One region of the Methylocystis echinoides genome, then DNA from elsewhere that is predicted to be linked to it. Evidence: predicted binding sites of a transcription regulator. Region 1 holds the regulator's gene; the other holds the start of a gene.

Region 1 (6,907 bases):
CACGCTCGTCACGTCGGGCGTCGCCATGCTGATCGCCGTGCCGGTCGGACTGGGGATCGCGACCTTCCTGACCGAATTATGCCCCCACCGGCTACGGCGCCCGATCGGCATCGCGATCGAGCTTCTCGCGGGCATTCCGTCGATCATTTACGGCATCTGGGGCCTCTTCGTCTTCGCGCCTTTCGTTCAGACCTATGTGCAGCCCGGCCTGATCTCGCTTTTCAGCGACGTGCCGGTGCTCTCCTCGCTTTTCGCCGGCCCTCCCTATGGTATCGGCATGCTGACGGCGGGCTTCATCCTGGCGATCATGGTGCTGCCCTTCATCGCGTCGATCTCACGCGACGTCTTCGAAACCGTGCCGCCCGTTCTCAAGGAGGCGGCCGCCGGCATCGGCTGCACGACCTGGGAAATGATGCGCTATGTCGTCATCCCCTACACGCGCGTCGGCGTCATCGGCGGGGTGATGCTGGCGCTCGGGCGCGCGCTCGGCGAAACCATGGCGGTCACCTTCGTCATCGGCAACGCCCACAAGGTGTCGCCGTCGCTGCTCGCCCCCGGCACGACCATATCGGCGACCATCGCCAATGAATTCACCGAAGCCGTCGGCGACGTCTACACGTCGTCGCTCATCGCGCTCGGCCTCATCCTATTCCTTCTGACCTTCGTCGTGCTGGCGATCGCGCGTTACATGCTGATGCGCCTCGAACGCAAAGCGGCTTAAGGAGCAGCGCCATGTCGCTTTACGCCACGCGCCGCAAGCGGAATTCGCTGGCGACCAGCCTTGCCTGGGCGGCCGCTCTTTTTGGCATCGCCTGGCTTTTCCTCATCCTCGCGTCGCTGCTTTATGAAGGCCTGCGCGGGCTGTCGCTTGCGGTCTTCACCGAAATGACGCCGCCGCCGGGCAGCAAGGGCGGCCTGTTGAACGCCATCGCTGGATCGCTGGTCATGACCGCAATCGGCGTTGCGATCGGCACGCCGCTCGGCATGCTCGCCGGCACCTATATGGCGGAATATGGCCGTTACACCAAGCTCGCGATGGTCGTGCGGTTCATCAACGACATTCTGCTCAGCGCGCCGTCGATCGTGATCGGCCTCTTCGTCTATGAAGTCCTCGTGCATCCCATGGGGCACTTCTCGGGCGTCTCCGGGGCCGTCGCGCTCTCCCTGCTCGTCATCCCCGTCGTGTTGCGCACCACCGAGGACATGCTGCTGCTGGTGCCGGGATCGATGCGCGAGGCGGCCGCCGCGCTCGGCGCGCCACGCTCCCATGTCGTCGCGCATGTCGCCTATCGCGCCGCCAAGGCGGGCTTGGTGACGGGCGTGCTGCTCGCGGTGGCGCGCGTCTCCGGCGAAACCGCGCCGCTGCTCTTCACCGCGCTCAACAATCAGTTCTGGAGCAGCGATCTCCTGGCGCCGATGGCGAGCCTCCCGGTCGTCATCTTCCAGTTCGCTTTGTCGCCCTACAAAGACTGGCAGCAGCTCGCCTGGACCGGCGCGCTGCTGATCACCGCCGCCGTCCTCGCTCTCTCGATCACAGCCCGCGCGCTCAGCGCCGGTCGGAGAAAATCGTGATGAACGCCCCCGCACAGGTCAAAGAACACGCCGCCAAGATTTCGGTCCAGGGCCTGGATTTCTTTTACGGCGCGTCAAAGGCGCTGAAATCCATTTCGCTGCCGCTGCAGACGCATAAGGTCACGGCCTTCATCGGTCCCTCTGGCTGCGGAAAGTCGACGCTGCTGCGGGTCTTAAACCGCATGTACGACCTCTACCCCGGCCAACGCGCCGAGGGCGAGGTGCTGCTCGACGGCGAGAATATTCTCGATCCGGCGATCGACATCAATGCGCTGCGCGCGCGCGTCGGCATGATCTTCCAGAAGCCGACGCCCTTCCCGATGTCGATCTATGAGAACATCGCCTTCGGCGTTCGCCTTTACGAGAAATTGTCGCGCGCCGACATGGACCAGCGCGTCGAGGAAGCCTTGCGCGGCGCGGCGCTCTGGGACGAGGTGAAGGACAAGCTGCACACGAGCGGGCTCGGGCTTTCGGGCGGCCAGCAGCAGCGCCTGTGCATCGCGCGCAGCGTCGCCGTGCAGCCGGAGGTGATCCTCTTCGACGAGCCCTGCTCCGCCCTCGACCCGATCTCCACGGCCAAAGTGGAGGAGCTCATCGAGGAGCTCGCCAACGACTATACGATCGCCATCGTCACCCACAACATGCAGCAGGCCGTGCGCGTCTCCGACTATACGGCCTTCATGTATCTCGGCGAGCTCGTCGAATTCGGCGACACCGACGAGGTCTTCAACAAGCCGCGCGAAAAGCGCACCCAGGATTACATCACCGGCCGCTTCGGGTGAGGAAGGACATCGCATGAGCGAACATATCGTCAAGTCCTACGACCGCGATCTCGAGGCGCTGGGCCGCCGTATTTCCGAGATGGGCGGCGTCGCCGAGAAGATGCTGGCGGAGGCCATGGACGCTTTGTCGATGCTCGACGTCGACCTGGCCCAGCGCGTCGTCGCGAGCGACGCGCGCCTCGACATTCTCCAGCGCGAGATCGAAGAGAACGCCGTGCTGACGATCGCGCGGCGCCAGCCTCTGGCGGTCGATCTGCGCGAATGCATCGCCGCGATCCGCATTTCCGGCGACATCGAGCGGATCGGCGATCTCGCGAAGAACATCGCCAAGCGCACGCTGAAGATCGCCACCGAAGCGCGGCTGCCGCGCGCCATTGTCGGCTTGCGGTCGATGCACGAGGTCGCGGCGACGCAGCTCAAGGACGCGCTCGACGCCTATGCGCTGCGCGACGTGGAGCGCGCCCGCGCGGTGTGGGAGAACGACGCCGATCTCGACGCGCTGGAAGACAGCGTGTTCCGCGACCTCTTGACCTTCATGATGGAGGACCCGCGCAACATCTCCTTTTGCACGCATCTCCTCTTCTGCTCGAAGAACCTCGAACGCATCGGCGACCACACGACCAATATTTCGGAGACGGTCGTCTATCTCGCCACCGGCGAAAGCCTGCCGATGGAGCGGCCGAAATCCCGCATCGGCCTCCGCGGATCGGAACAAGACGTCGCGCAATGAACGAAACCATTATTCAAACCCTTCCCCGCGAAGGCCGGGCCGATCGCCCGCCGCGCATTCTCGTTGTCGAGGACGAGGTCCCGCTCGCCACGCTGCTCGTCTATAATCTCGAAGCTGAAGGCTATCAGGTCGAGCATGTCGACAATGGCGACGAGGCGGAACTGCGCATTGCGGAATCGCCGCCCGACCTTCTGCTGCTCGACTGGATGCTGCCCGGCGTCTCGGGTCTCGAAATCTGCCGGCGGCTGCGCGCCCGCGACGTCGCCCGCGACATGCCGATCATCATGCTGACCGCGCGCGGCGAAGAGGGCGAACGCGTGCGGGGCCTGTCGGTCGGCGCGGACGACTATGTCGTGAAGCCCTTCTCGACGCCCGAACTGATGGCCCGCGTGCGCGCGCTGTTGCGACGCGCCCGGCCGGAGCGCGTCGCCTCGCGGCTGACGGCGGGGGACATCGACCTCGACCGCGAAACGCGTCGGGTGCGCCGCTCGGGCCGCGAGATCCATCTCGGCCCGACCGAGTTCCGCCTGCTGGAATATCTGATGGAGAAGCCCGGCCGCGTGTTCACGCGGGCGCAGTTGCTCGACAGCGTCTGGGGCATGTCGGCTGAAATCGACGAGCGCACGGTCGACGTCCATGTCGGGCGCCTGCGCAAGGCGCTCATCCGCGGGCGGGAGAAGGATCCGATCCGCACCGTGCGCGGTTCGGGCTATTCCTTCGACGAGACCTTCGGCCGCGAGTGAAGGCCGGACCGCCGAACTCGGGAAGGATTACGCGAAGCGCGGGGCCTTGAGATCGCGGGCGCGGCGGCGATCCTGCGCCGGCTGATAGGCGACGCGCGCATGATGGGCGCAATAGGGGCCGGCGCCGATCGGCGACTTCGCCCCGCAGAAGCGGAAATCCGGCGTCGTCGGATCGCCCATCGGCCAGCGGCACATGGATTCGCGCAACTCCATCAGCGTGACGCGCTCCGACATGGGAATGACGACCTCCTCGGCCTCCGGCGCGACGCGGGCGACGACCATGGCCTGCGGCGCAAAGGCCAGGGCGACATTGCCATGGACCGCGTGGCCCCCGGCGCGCGGCGCGGCGACGACCGGGGCGGTCGCCGGCTGGCGGGCCGTCCCCTTCGCCGCGCGCGGGCGCTGCGCGGCCGCTGTCTTGGCGCGTTCGGCGAGGCCGAGGCGGTGAATCTTGCCAATGACCGCGTTGCGCGTGATGCCGGGGCCCAGCTCGGCGGCCACCTGGCTCGCGCTGAGGCCGTCGCTCCAAAGCTTGCGCAACAGATCGACTCTTTCCTCGGTCCAAGACATAATTTGACCTCCAAGCGGTCGATTCGAACGCGCCGCCGACGGAATCCACCATCCGTCGCTGCGCCGGGATCTCCGGCGGCGATGAGACGCGCATCGAGACTCGAGAAGCGCCCTGCGGCTTTGAAAAACGCGTCCGCAACGGCGAAAACTGACCATCCTTTTGAATCACGGGTCCGAGTCGCTGGCAAGCAGAAGGGGGCGTTCTCAACAGGCTTTCATGCGCTTTCGCGCGCCGGTGTGGCCCAGGCGACTCACTTGCGCGCTTTTTTCGAGGAAAATCGACTGTAAAGTCTCCGGCCCAGGCAAGGCCTCGCCCCTGCGGCAGGATTTGACCGAAGCCGCCCGCGCGCATAAAATCAAAGTCTCGGATTGCCGCCCTCAAAAAGGGCGGCGCTTTGTTTTTGGGGTCCGGCCGCGGGCCGCTCCCGAGGGCTTGGAGCTTGACGTTGACTTCTGCGCTCTATCCGACCTATGCGCGGGCCGATATCGCCTTCACGGGGGGCGAAGGCCCATGGCTCTTCGCTGAGAACGGCGACCGTTACCTGGATTTCGCTTCCGGCGTCGCGGTCCTGTCGCTCGGCCATGAGCATCCGCATCTGGTCGCGACGCTGAAGGCGGCGGCCGAGAAGCCCTGGCATGTCTCGAACCTCTACCGCATCCCGCAGGCCGAGCGGCTGGCGCAGCGCCTCGTCGACGCCACCTTCGCCGATGTGGTTTTCTTCGCCAATTCCGGCGCCGAAGCCGTGGAGTGCGCCATCAAGACGGCGCGAAAATATCACGCCGCCAATGGCGCGCCTGAGCGCTATCGGCTGATTACTTTCGAAGGGGCCTTTCACGGCCGGACGCTGGCGACCATCGCCGCCGGCGGCAATCCCAAATATCTCGAGGGTTTCGGCCCGCCGGTCGACGGCTTCGATCAAATTCCCTTCGCGGACTTCGACGCGCTCGAATCCGCGATTTCGGACGAAACCGCCGGCGTTTTGCTCGAACCCGTCCAGGGCGAGGGCGGGCTGCGGGTCTTTCCCGCCGAATTCCTGAAAAAACTGCGCGCCCTCTGCGACGCGCGCGGCCTGCTGCTGGTTCTCGACGAGGTGCAGTGCGGCGTCGGCCGCACCGGCAAATTCCTCGCCTGCGAACACGCCGGCGTAGCGCCGGACATCGTGGCGCTCGCCAAGGGCCTCGGCGGCGGCTTTCCGATCGGCGCCTGTCTCGCGACGCGCGAAGCCGCCAAGGGCATGACGCTCGGCGCGCACGGCTCGACCTTCGGCGGCAATCCGCTGGCGGCCGCCGTCGGCGGCGCGGTTCTCGACGTGGTGCTGGCCGAAGGCTTTCTGCCGCGCGTCGCGCGCCTCGGCGCGCTCCTGCGCCAGCGGCTCGCCGAGCTCAACGACCGCTATCCGGCGATCATCGAGACGGTGCGCGGCGAGGGGCTGATGTTCGGCGTGAAGACGCGCGGGCCCAATGGCGATTTCGCCGCCGCCGCGCGGGCCGAAGGGCTGCTGACCGTTCTTGCCGGCGACAATGTCGTGCGGCTGTTGCCGCCGCTCATCATCGACGAGACGCATATCGTCGAGGCCGCGGCGCGCCTCGAGCGCGCCTGCGTGCGTCTGGCGACGCCGGCCAAGCAGTTGGGAGCGGCGTGATGACCGCGCACACGCTGACGCGGCCGCGTCATTTTCTCGATATTTGCGATTTCACCCGCGACGATCTGCGCCATATCCTCGATCTCGCCAAGTCGCTGAAGGCGAAGCGCGTCAAGGGCGCGCCGCCGGCGGAGCGCCCGCTCGCCGGCAAATATCTGGCGATGATCTTCGACAAGCCGTCGACGCGCACGCGCGTCTCCTTCGACATCGCCATGCGCGATCTCGGCGGCGAGTCGATCATGCTGACGGGCGGCGAGATGCAGCTCGGCCGCGGCGAGAGCATCGCCGACACGGCGCGCGTGCTGTCGCGTTTCGCCGACGCCGTCATGATCCGCATCCTGTCGCATGAGGATCTGACCGAGCTCGCGCGCCACGCCGCCATTCCGGTCATCAACGGCCTGACCAAGCGCTCCCACCCCTGCCAGATCATGGCGGACCTGCTCACCTTCGAGGAGCATCTGGGACCGATCGACGGCCGCACCGTGGCCTGGGTCGGCGACTCCAACAATGTGCTGGCGAGCTGGGTGCACGCGGCCGCCCGTTTCGGATTCACGATCAATGTGGCGACGCCGGCGGAATTCACGCCCCCGCAAAGCCTCGTCGACTGGGCGAAGGCCGAAGGCGCGGCGTTGAACGTGATGCGCGACCCGCGCGCCGCCGTCGACGGCGCGCAGGCGGTGATCACCGATTGCTGGGTCTCCATGGGCGACGCCGACGAGGACTTCCGCCGCCAGGTTCTTGCGCCATATCAGGTGGACGCCAAACTCATGCGCGACGCCGCCAAGGACGCCATTTTCATGCATTGCCTGCCTGCCCACCGCGGCGAGGAAGTCACCGACGAGGTGATGGACGGCCCGCAGTCCGTCG
Region 2 (6,907 bases), 630 kb from region 1:
GGGCGCGCCTGCCGCTGCGAGAAGGGTCGGCATCCAGTCGAGATGCGAGACGATGCCGTTGGAAACCGAAGCCGGTTTGATTTTGCCCGGCCAGCGAACCATGGCCGGCACACGATAAGCGCCTTCCCAGTTGGAATTTTTCTCGTTGCGGAACGGCGTCATTGCCGCATCCGGCCAGGAATTCATGTGTGGCCCGTTGTCGGTGGAATAGAAAACAATGGTGTCGTCTTCTATCCCGAGCTCTTTTATCTTTTGCAGAATGGTCCCGACGTTCTTGTCGTGATCGATCATCGTATCTGCATAAGGCCCCATCCAGCGCCCTGATTGGCCGACGCTCTCCGGCTTGGGATGGGTGCGGAAATGCATGTGAGTGAAGTTCACCCACAGAAACACCGGCTTCTCGGCCTTCACCTGCTTTTCGAGAAATTCCGCCGCCCGCGCGGCGATGTCGTCGTCAATGGTCTCCATCCGCTTCTTGGTCAGCGGGCCCGTGTCCTCGATCCTTTGCTTGCCATCGGGGCTCGCAAAGCTGTGGATCACGCCACGCGGGCCGAAGTCTTTGCGAAAGTTCGGAAACTCGGGATCGTTCGCTTTTGGATAATCCGGAAGCTCCGGCTCTTCCTCGGCATTCAAGTGGTACAGATTGCCATAGAATTCGTCGAAGCCGTGGGCTGTTGGAAGAAACTCGTCCTTGTCGCCCAGATGGTTTTTGCCGAACTGACCCGTTGCATAGCCCTGCGTCTTGAGAAGCTCGGCGATGGTCGGGTCTTCCTTGCGCAAGCCGAGGTCCGCGCCAGGCAAGCCGACTTTTGTCAAACCGGTGCGCAGGCCACTCTGCCCAGTGATAAAAGAGGCGCGGCCCGCGGTGCAGCTTTGCTCGCCGTAATAGTCAGTGAAGATCATGCCCTGCTTGGCGATGGAGTCGATGTTCGGCGTGCGGTAACCCATCAAGCCGTTGGTGTAGGCGCTGATGTTCGACTGCCCGATATCGTCGCCCCAGATCACGACGATGTGCGGCTTCCTCTCTCTCTGCTGTTGCGCACGCGGCGCAGAAGAGACGAGGCCCGATGTGATGGCGGCCAGCATAACGACGGCTACCCTGAACCCAGCCATGACAATACCCCGCACTTAAAATTGCTTCGCCCGACCCGCCGAACCACGTTCGGCTAGTCAACAGCGCCGCCGCCAGATGCAAGTTGTATTGAGAACAATAATGGCGCCAGAAGCAACGCAGGTCGAATACCGACGCGCACATCACATGCAGGTTTGGAATCCGCGCCATGGGCGGCCGCCGTCAGCCAACCGCTCTTGGTGTCGCAACCCGGCGGCTTCCAGATATCAAAGCCGTCGCTAAGAGCACGCGACGCGTTTTTCGCGATGTAGCGCCTCACATCTCGAGCCTTGCGTCGCTGTTTTCCTTTAATTCGGAAAACTTCCGCAGATCTCGGCGCCGTCGACACTGCCGTAATTAATTGAGTTTATGTTGTTTTCTGGTGCCCAGGGGCGGAATCGAACCACCGACACTGCGATTTTCAGTCGCATGCTCTACCAACTGAGCTACCTGGGCCCGCGCTCGGCGCGTGGAGGGGCTTATAGAAAGGGCTTGGCCACTTGTCCAGCGGGTTCGCACACTTTTTCGACGCCCTTGCGGGACGGCGCCGCTTCCCCTAAACCGCCCCGGGTAGAGTGGAGGCGAAATGAGCGACATCAGGCGAATTGGCGCGGGTCCGCGCATGAGCAAGGCGGTCGTGCGCGGCAACGCCGTTTACACGGCCGGGCAGGTCGCGGAACAGACCAAGGGCGGCTCGGTCGCCGACCAGACCCGCGAGATTCTCGGCCTCATCGACGCCTTGCTCGTCGAGGCGGGAACCGAGAAGTCGAAAATCCTGTCCGCCACCATCTATCTTTCCGACATTTCGACCTTCGCCGAGATGAACGGCGTCTGGGACGTCTGGGTGGACAAGCAGAACCCGCCCGCCCGCGCCACCGTCGAGGCGAAGCTCGTCGCCCCCGACTACAAGGTCGAAATCGCCGTCATCGCGGCGAAGTGACGCCAGTCAGCGGATTCTCCGGATCATAGGCGTAGCGCAGCGTCTCGAAACGCATCGCCAGCGTGTCGATCAGCAGCAGGCGGCCGACGAGAGCCTCGCCGAAGCCCACGATCTCGCGAATGACTTCCAGCGCCATCATCGCGCCGACGATCCCGGTCAACGCGCCCAGAACGCCCGCCTCCTCGCAGCTCGGGACGGTTCCGGGCGGCGGGGGCTCGGGGAAGAGGCAGCGATAGGTGGGATTAGGCTTGCCGTCCGGCCCGGTTTCGAACGGCCGCAGGGTCGTAAGTGAGGCGTCGAAACCGCCGACGGCGGCGGTCACGAGCGGCTTTCTTTCGAAGAAACACGCGTCGGAGACGAGATAGCGCGTGGCGAAATTATCCGACCCGTCCGCGACGACGTCATAGTCCGCAATCAGCGCACGCGCGTTTCCTTCTGTGAGCCGCAGCGCATGGGGCTCGACTCTAACATGCGGGTTGAGTCGCGCGATGGCGTCGCGAGCGCTTTCGACCTTCGCCCGGCCGACGTCCGGCGTGTCGTGAATCACCTGGCGTTGCAGATTGGAGAGCGTAACGGCGTCATCGTCGACAATGCCGAGAACGCCCGTTCCGGCGGCGGCGAGATATTGCAGGAGCGGCGCGCCCAGCCCCCCGGCGCCGATCGCCAGCACGCGCGCGTTCTTGAGGTTCTGCTGCCCCGGCCCGCCGATTTCGCGCAGCACGAGATGGCGGGCGTAGCGTTCGATCTCCTCGGGCGTGAGACTCATACGGGCTCCAGGCGCAGGCGGCGTTTCAGCGCGAGCTGACGCAAACGGCTCGCCGCGAAGGAGCATATAGCCGCTCCGCCGCCCGGCCTCCAGCCGAGAGATGCGCCGGGAGAGCCCCGGCGATCAAGGCTGGACGGCCTGGCCCTTGTCCACCGCCTGGCGCTTTTCCCCCGATTCCCTCAGCGCCGCCACGCCGACGCCGCCCAGCGAGGCCGCCCCGCGCGCATAGGCGATATTGTCGAGAAATTGCCGCGCGCAATTCTCCCAGGTGAAGGTCAGGGCGTGGGCGCGCGCCGCCGCGCGCGGCATGTCGAGCGCCATGAGCGCCGCGGCGCGCAGGTCCTCGCTCAAGACGCCGGCGCCGCTCGATCCGATGACGTCGAGCGGCCCCATGACGGGGAAGGCCGCGACGGGAAGGCCGCAGGCCAGAGCCTCGATGAGGACGACGCCGAAGGTGTCCGTGCGGCTGGGAAAGACAAAGACGTCCGAGGCCGCGTAAAGGCCGGCCAGTTCCGCCGGCGTCTTGAAGCCGAGAAAGCGCGCCTGCGGAAAGCGCGCCTGAAGCGCCGCCCGCGCCGGCCCGTCCCCCGCCACGAGCTTCGTTCCCGGCAGATCGAGCGCGAGAAAGGCCTCGATGTTCTTCTCGACCGCGACGCGGCCGGCGTAGAGAAAAATCGGCCGGGGGAAATCGACGGGGACTTTGGCCGCGGGGGTGAAGACGTCGTGGTCGACGCCGCGGGACCAGCGCAGCAGGCGGCGGAAGCCGCGCGTGTCGAGCTCCCGCGCGAGGCTCGGGGTGGCGACCATGACGCCTGCGCCGGCATTATGGAAGCGGCGCAGCGCCGCATAGGACCAGTCCACCGGCAGCCCCGTACGCGCATGGATATATTCGGGAAAGCGCGTGTGGAAGGATGTCGTGAAAACCCGTTCGTCGCGCAGGCAGACCGCGCGCGTCGCCAGCCCGATGGGACCTTCGGTGGCGATGTGGATATGGTCGTAGCCCGCGGCGAGACGGCGGCGCACGGCCCGGGGCGAAGCGAGCGCAAGGGAAATCTCGCGATAAGTGGGCATGGGGACGCAGCAGAAGTCCTGCGGCGTCAGGAAATCGAGCGTGGCGCCGAGCGGGACCGCCGCCTCGGCGAGCGATTCGAGCGAACGTACGACCCCATTGACCTGCGGACGCCAGGCGTCAGTCGCGACCAGTATGCGCATTTACGCAGCCGCCGCTCTTGGCGCGGGCAGCGCTTTCACCTCAATGGAGGAGGCTGCGCGCTCGGCCGCCGTCATGCGCCAGTCGAGCACTTCGAAACTGCCGTCGTCATGCTCGGCGACCGCCGTGCAGCTTTCGACGAAGTCGCCGGTGTTCACGTATAAGATTCCGTCGATCGTCTTGATCGTCGCGTGATGAATATGGCCGCAGACGACGCCGTCGACGCCGCGGCGCTCGGCTTCGGCTGCGAGCGTCTTCTCATAGTCGCCGATGAAATTGACAGCGTTCTTGACCTTGTATTTGGCCCAGGCGGAGAGCGACCAGTAGCCGACGCCGAAGAGCCTGCGGGCGCGGTTGAACCATGTGTTGGCGGCGATGGCGACGTCATAGGCCCAGTCGCCGAGATGGGCGAGCCAGCGCGCATTGCGCACGACGATGTCGAACTGGTCGCCATGGATCACGAGCATTTTCTTACCCGCCGCCGTCTCGTGCACGGCGTGGTCGACGACGTCGATTCCGCCAAAGGTGAGACCCGTGTAGTCGCGGGCGAACTCGTCATGATTGCCGGGCACGTAGATGACGCGCGCGCCCTTGCGGGCCTTGCGAAGCAGCTTCTGCACCACGTCGTTGTGGGCCTGCGGCCAGTGCCAGCCCTTGCGCAGTTTCCAGCCGTCGACGATGTCCCCAACGAGATAGATCGTGTCCGCGTCATTATGCCGAAGAAAGTCGAGGAGGAGATGCGCCTGCGCCGCCTTCGCGCCGAGATGCAAGTCCGAGAGGAAGAGGGTCCGGTAGCGCCTGGGGTCCGGCTCCGGCCCGCCCGGCAAATGCATATTTTTGTCTTCGGCCATGAGCGCCTGCGCCTCCCGCCGGTTGTGACGTTCAGACGTCGTTTCAACAGAGCGAGGTCACAATCCGATGACAGCGAAACGGCGGCCGCATTGACGCAACGGCCCGGCGTTCGATATTTCGAACGAAACCGGGTATTGTTCCGCACGAATCTGGGAGACAGGGAGGGCCGCCGGGCCAAAGGTCCGGCGCAGACAGAATGGGCGTCGAAGGGAAGGAAAAGCACAAGATTCTGGAGGCGGGGGCGCTCGCGCTCTCGGGGCAGCTCGGCGCGACGATCCAGCGGCTGCGCAAGGCCTATAATCTGTCGCTGTCGGAGCTTTCGCAACAATCCGGCGTCGCCAAGTCGATCATCAGCCAGATCGAGCGCAATGAGACCAATCCCACGCTGGCGACCATCTGGCGCCTCGCCCAGGCGCTCGACGTCTCGATCGAGCGCGTCCTGCAGACGACGGAGGACGAGCCTTTTCTCGAAAAGACGAGCAAGGCCGACACGCCGATTCTGCTTTCGGACGACGGCAAGTGTCGCCTCGCCATCATCGGCTGGATCAAGACCGTAGAATGGCTTCAGGCTTATGAGCTGTCAGCCGATCCGGGCGGCGTCCTCGAATCCGACGCCCACCAGCGCGGCTCGGTCGAGAGCCTGTCGGTGCGCGAGGGCGAGCTCGAAGTCGAGGTCGGGGGCGTGCGGGAGACCGTCAAGGCGGGAGAGACGCTGCGCTACCGCTGCGACCGGCGCCACGTGATCCGCAATCCGGGCAAGACGCAGGCTCAGGCGACGATGATCTGCATGCTGAAGGCGGCGGTGATGGAGTAGGGGACGCCCCTCTCCGACCCTCCCGGGCCGTGGAACGCGATTCCCGTTGCGCCTTCTCCCCTCGAGGGAGAAGGCGACCCTGCGAAGCGCCGTTGGAGGATCGTCCTCCTTCGCTTCTTGGCTAGCTTGTCCCTTACGACAGCCCGCCGACGTGCTTTTGCGCGTAGAGCTGCACGCCCAGCTGCTTGATCAGCTCCTGCTGGGTCTCGAGGAAGTCGATGTGACCCTCTTCGCTCTTGATGATGCGCTCGAAGAGCTCCATCGAGACGCGGTCGTTGACTGAATCGCAATAGACCGCGGCCTCGATATAGGCTTCGCGCGCCGCGATTTCCGTCGCTAGATCCGCGGCGATGATTTCCTCGACCGTCTGGCCGATGCGCAGCGGGTCGAGCACCTGCATATTGGGAAAGCCTTCGAGAAAAAGGATGCGCTTGGTGAAGTCGTCGGCGTGGCGCATTTCCTCGATCGATTCCTCGCGCCACTTCTTGGCGAGTTCGAGATAGCCCCAATTGTCGAAGAAGCGATAATGCAGCCAGTATTGGTTGACGGCGGTCAGTTCCGCGCGCAGTCCGCGATTGAGATATTCGATAACCTTCGCGTCGCCGCGCATGTGCAATTCCTTTCCATGATCATGGTCACGCCGCCAGTCCGTCGGCGCGGCAGCTGTCACAATCGCCGCTTCCGCCGCATTCGTCCAGTCTAGCCGCCGCATGCTGATCCACGATCGAGACGATGCTGCGAACGCAGCGCCCGCACTTGGCCTCACAGCCCATGTTGCGGAAAACCGACGCGACCGAGGGTCGGTCACTGCGCGAATGGAGCGTTTCACGCACATCACGGTCGGAGAGGACGTTACAGGAACAGACGATCATCCGTTTCGCCTAGTTTGGAAAGATTGCAAACTACCTTTTACATCAGTAGGTTACAAAATTTCCCGTCTTTTGCAACCAGCCTGTGTCGGTTTTCCGACACGAGCGCGGCTGTCCCCCGTGGCGTCGCAAGGGACATGCCGACCAAATAGAATTTGGAAGCCTTCCAGTGAGGACAATCAGCCGCCGAGAAAAATGTGAAAATGCTGTGGAAAAACTGCCGCGGCCCCAACGGGAGCCGCGGCCCGGACAGGTCATTTCGAAGACTCACCAGCGCGGACCCCAGCCGGGTCCCCCCCAGCCGTAGCGATGACGCCAGCCCCACGGACCCGGACGCCAGCCATA

The links. Region 1 encodes PhoB, which activates phosphate uptake and scavenging genes when phosphate is short. Its sites were predicted from a motif close to TGTCATNNANCTGTCAT; they were not measured.
Region 2: the regulator PhoB is predicted to act here: its motif matches at 4,935-4,951, upstream of RVU70_RS09925 (UDP-2,3-diacylglucosamine diphosphatase).

The regions. Positions count from the first base shown of each region.
Region 1 covers NZ_CP156084.1:1,398,845-1,405,751, forward strand. The annotation lists gene pstC (phosphate ABC transporter permease subunit PstC) at 1-721, shown strand, start outside; gene pstA (phosphate ABC transporter permease PstA) at 733-1,572, shown strand; gene pstB (phosphate ABC transporter ATP-binding protein PstB) at 1,572-2,354, shown strand; gene phoU (phosphate signaling complex protein PhoU) at 2,368-3,084, shown strand; gene phoB (phosphate regulon transcriptional regulator PhoB) at 3,081-3,827, shown strand; gene RVU70_RS06810 (GcrA family cell cycle regulator) at 3,855-4,397, opposite strand; gene RVU70_RS06815 (aspartate aminotransferase family protein) at 4,844-6,040, shown strand; gene argF (ornithine carbamoyltransferase) at 6,040-6,907, shown strand, end outside.
Region 2 covers NZ_CP156084.1:2,025,671-2,032,577, forward strand. The annotation lists gene RVU70_RS09900 (arylsulfatase) at 1-1,086, opposite strand, end outside; tRNA gene RVU70_RS09905 (tRNA-Phe) at 1,492-1,567, opposite strand; gene RVU70_RS09910 (RidA family protein) at 1,698-2,051, shown strand; gene RVU70_RS09915 (molybdopterin-synthase adenylyltransferase MoeB) at 2,035-2,817, opposite strand; gene RVU70_RS09920 (glycosyltransferase family 1 protein) at 2,941-4,029, opposite strand; gene RVU70_RS09925 (UDP-2,3-diacylglucosamine diphosphatase) at 4,030-4,878, opposite strand; gene RVU70_RS09930 (XRE family transcriptional regulator) at 5,076-5,693, shown strand; gene bfr (bacterioferritin) at 5,827-6,303, opposite strand; gene RVU70_RS09940 ((2Fe-2S)-binding protein) at 6,329-6,565, opposite strand; gene RVU70_RS09945 (hypothetical protein) at 6,830-6,907, opposite strand, start outside.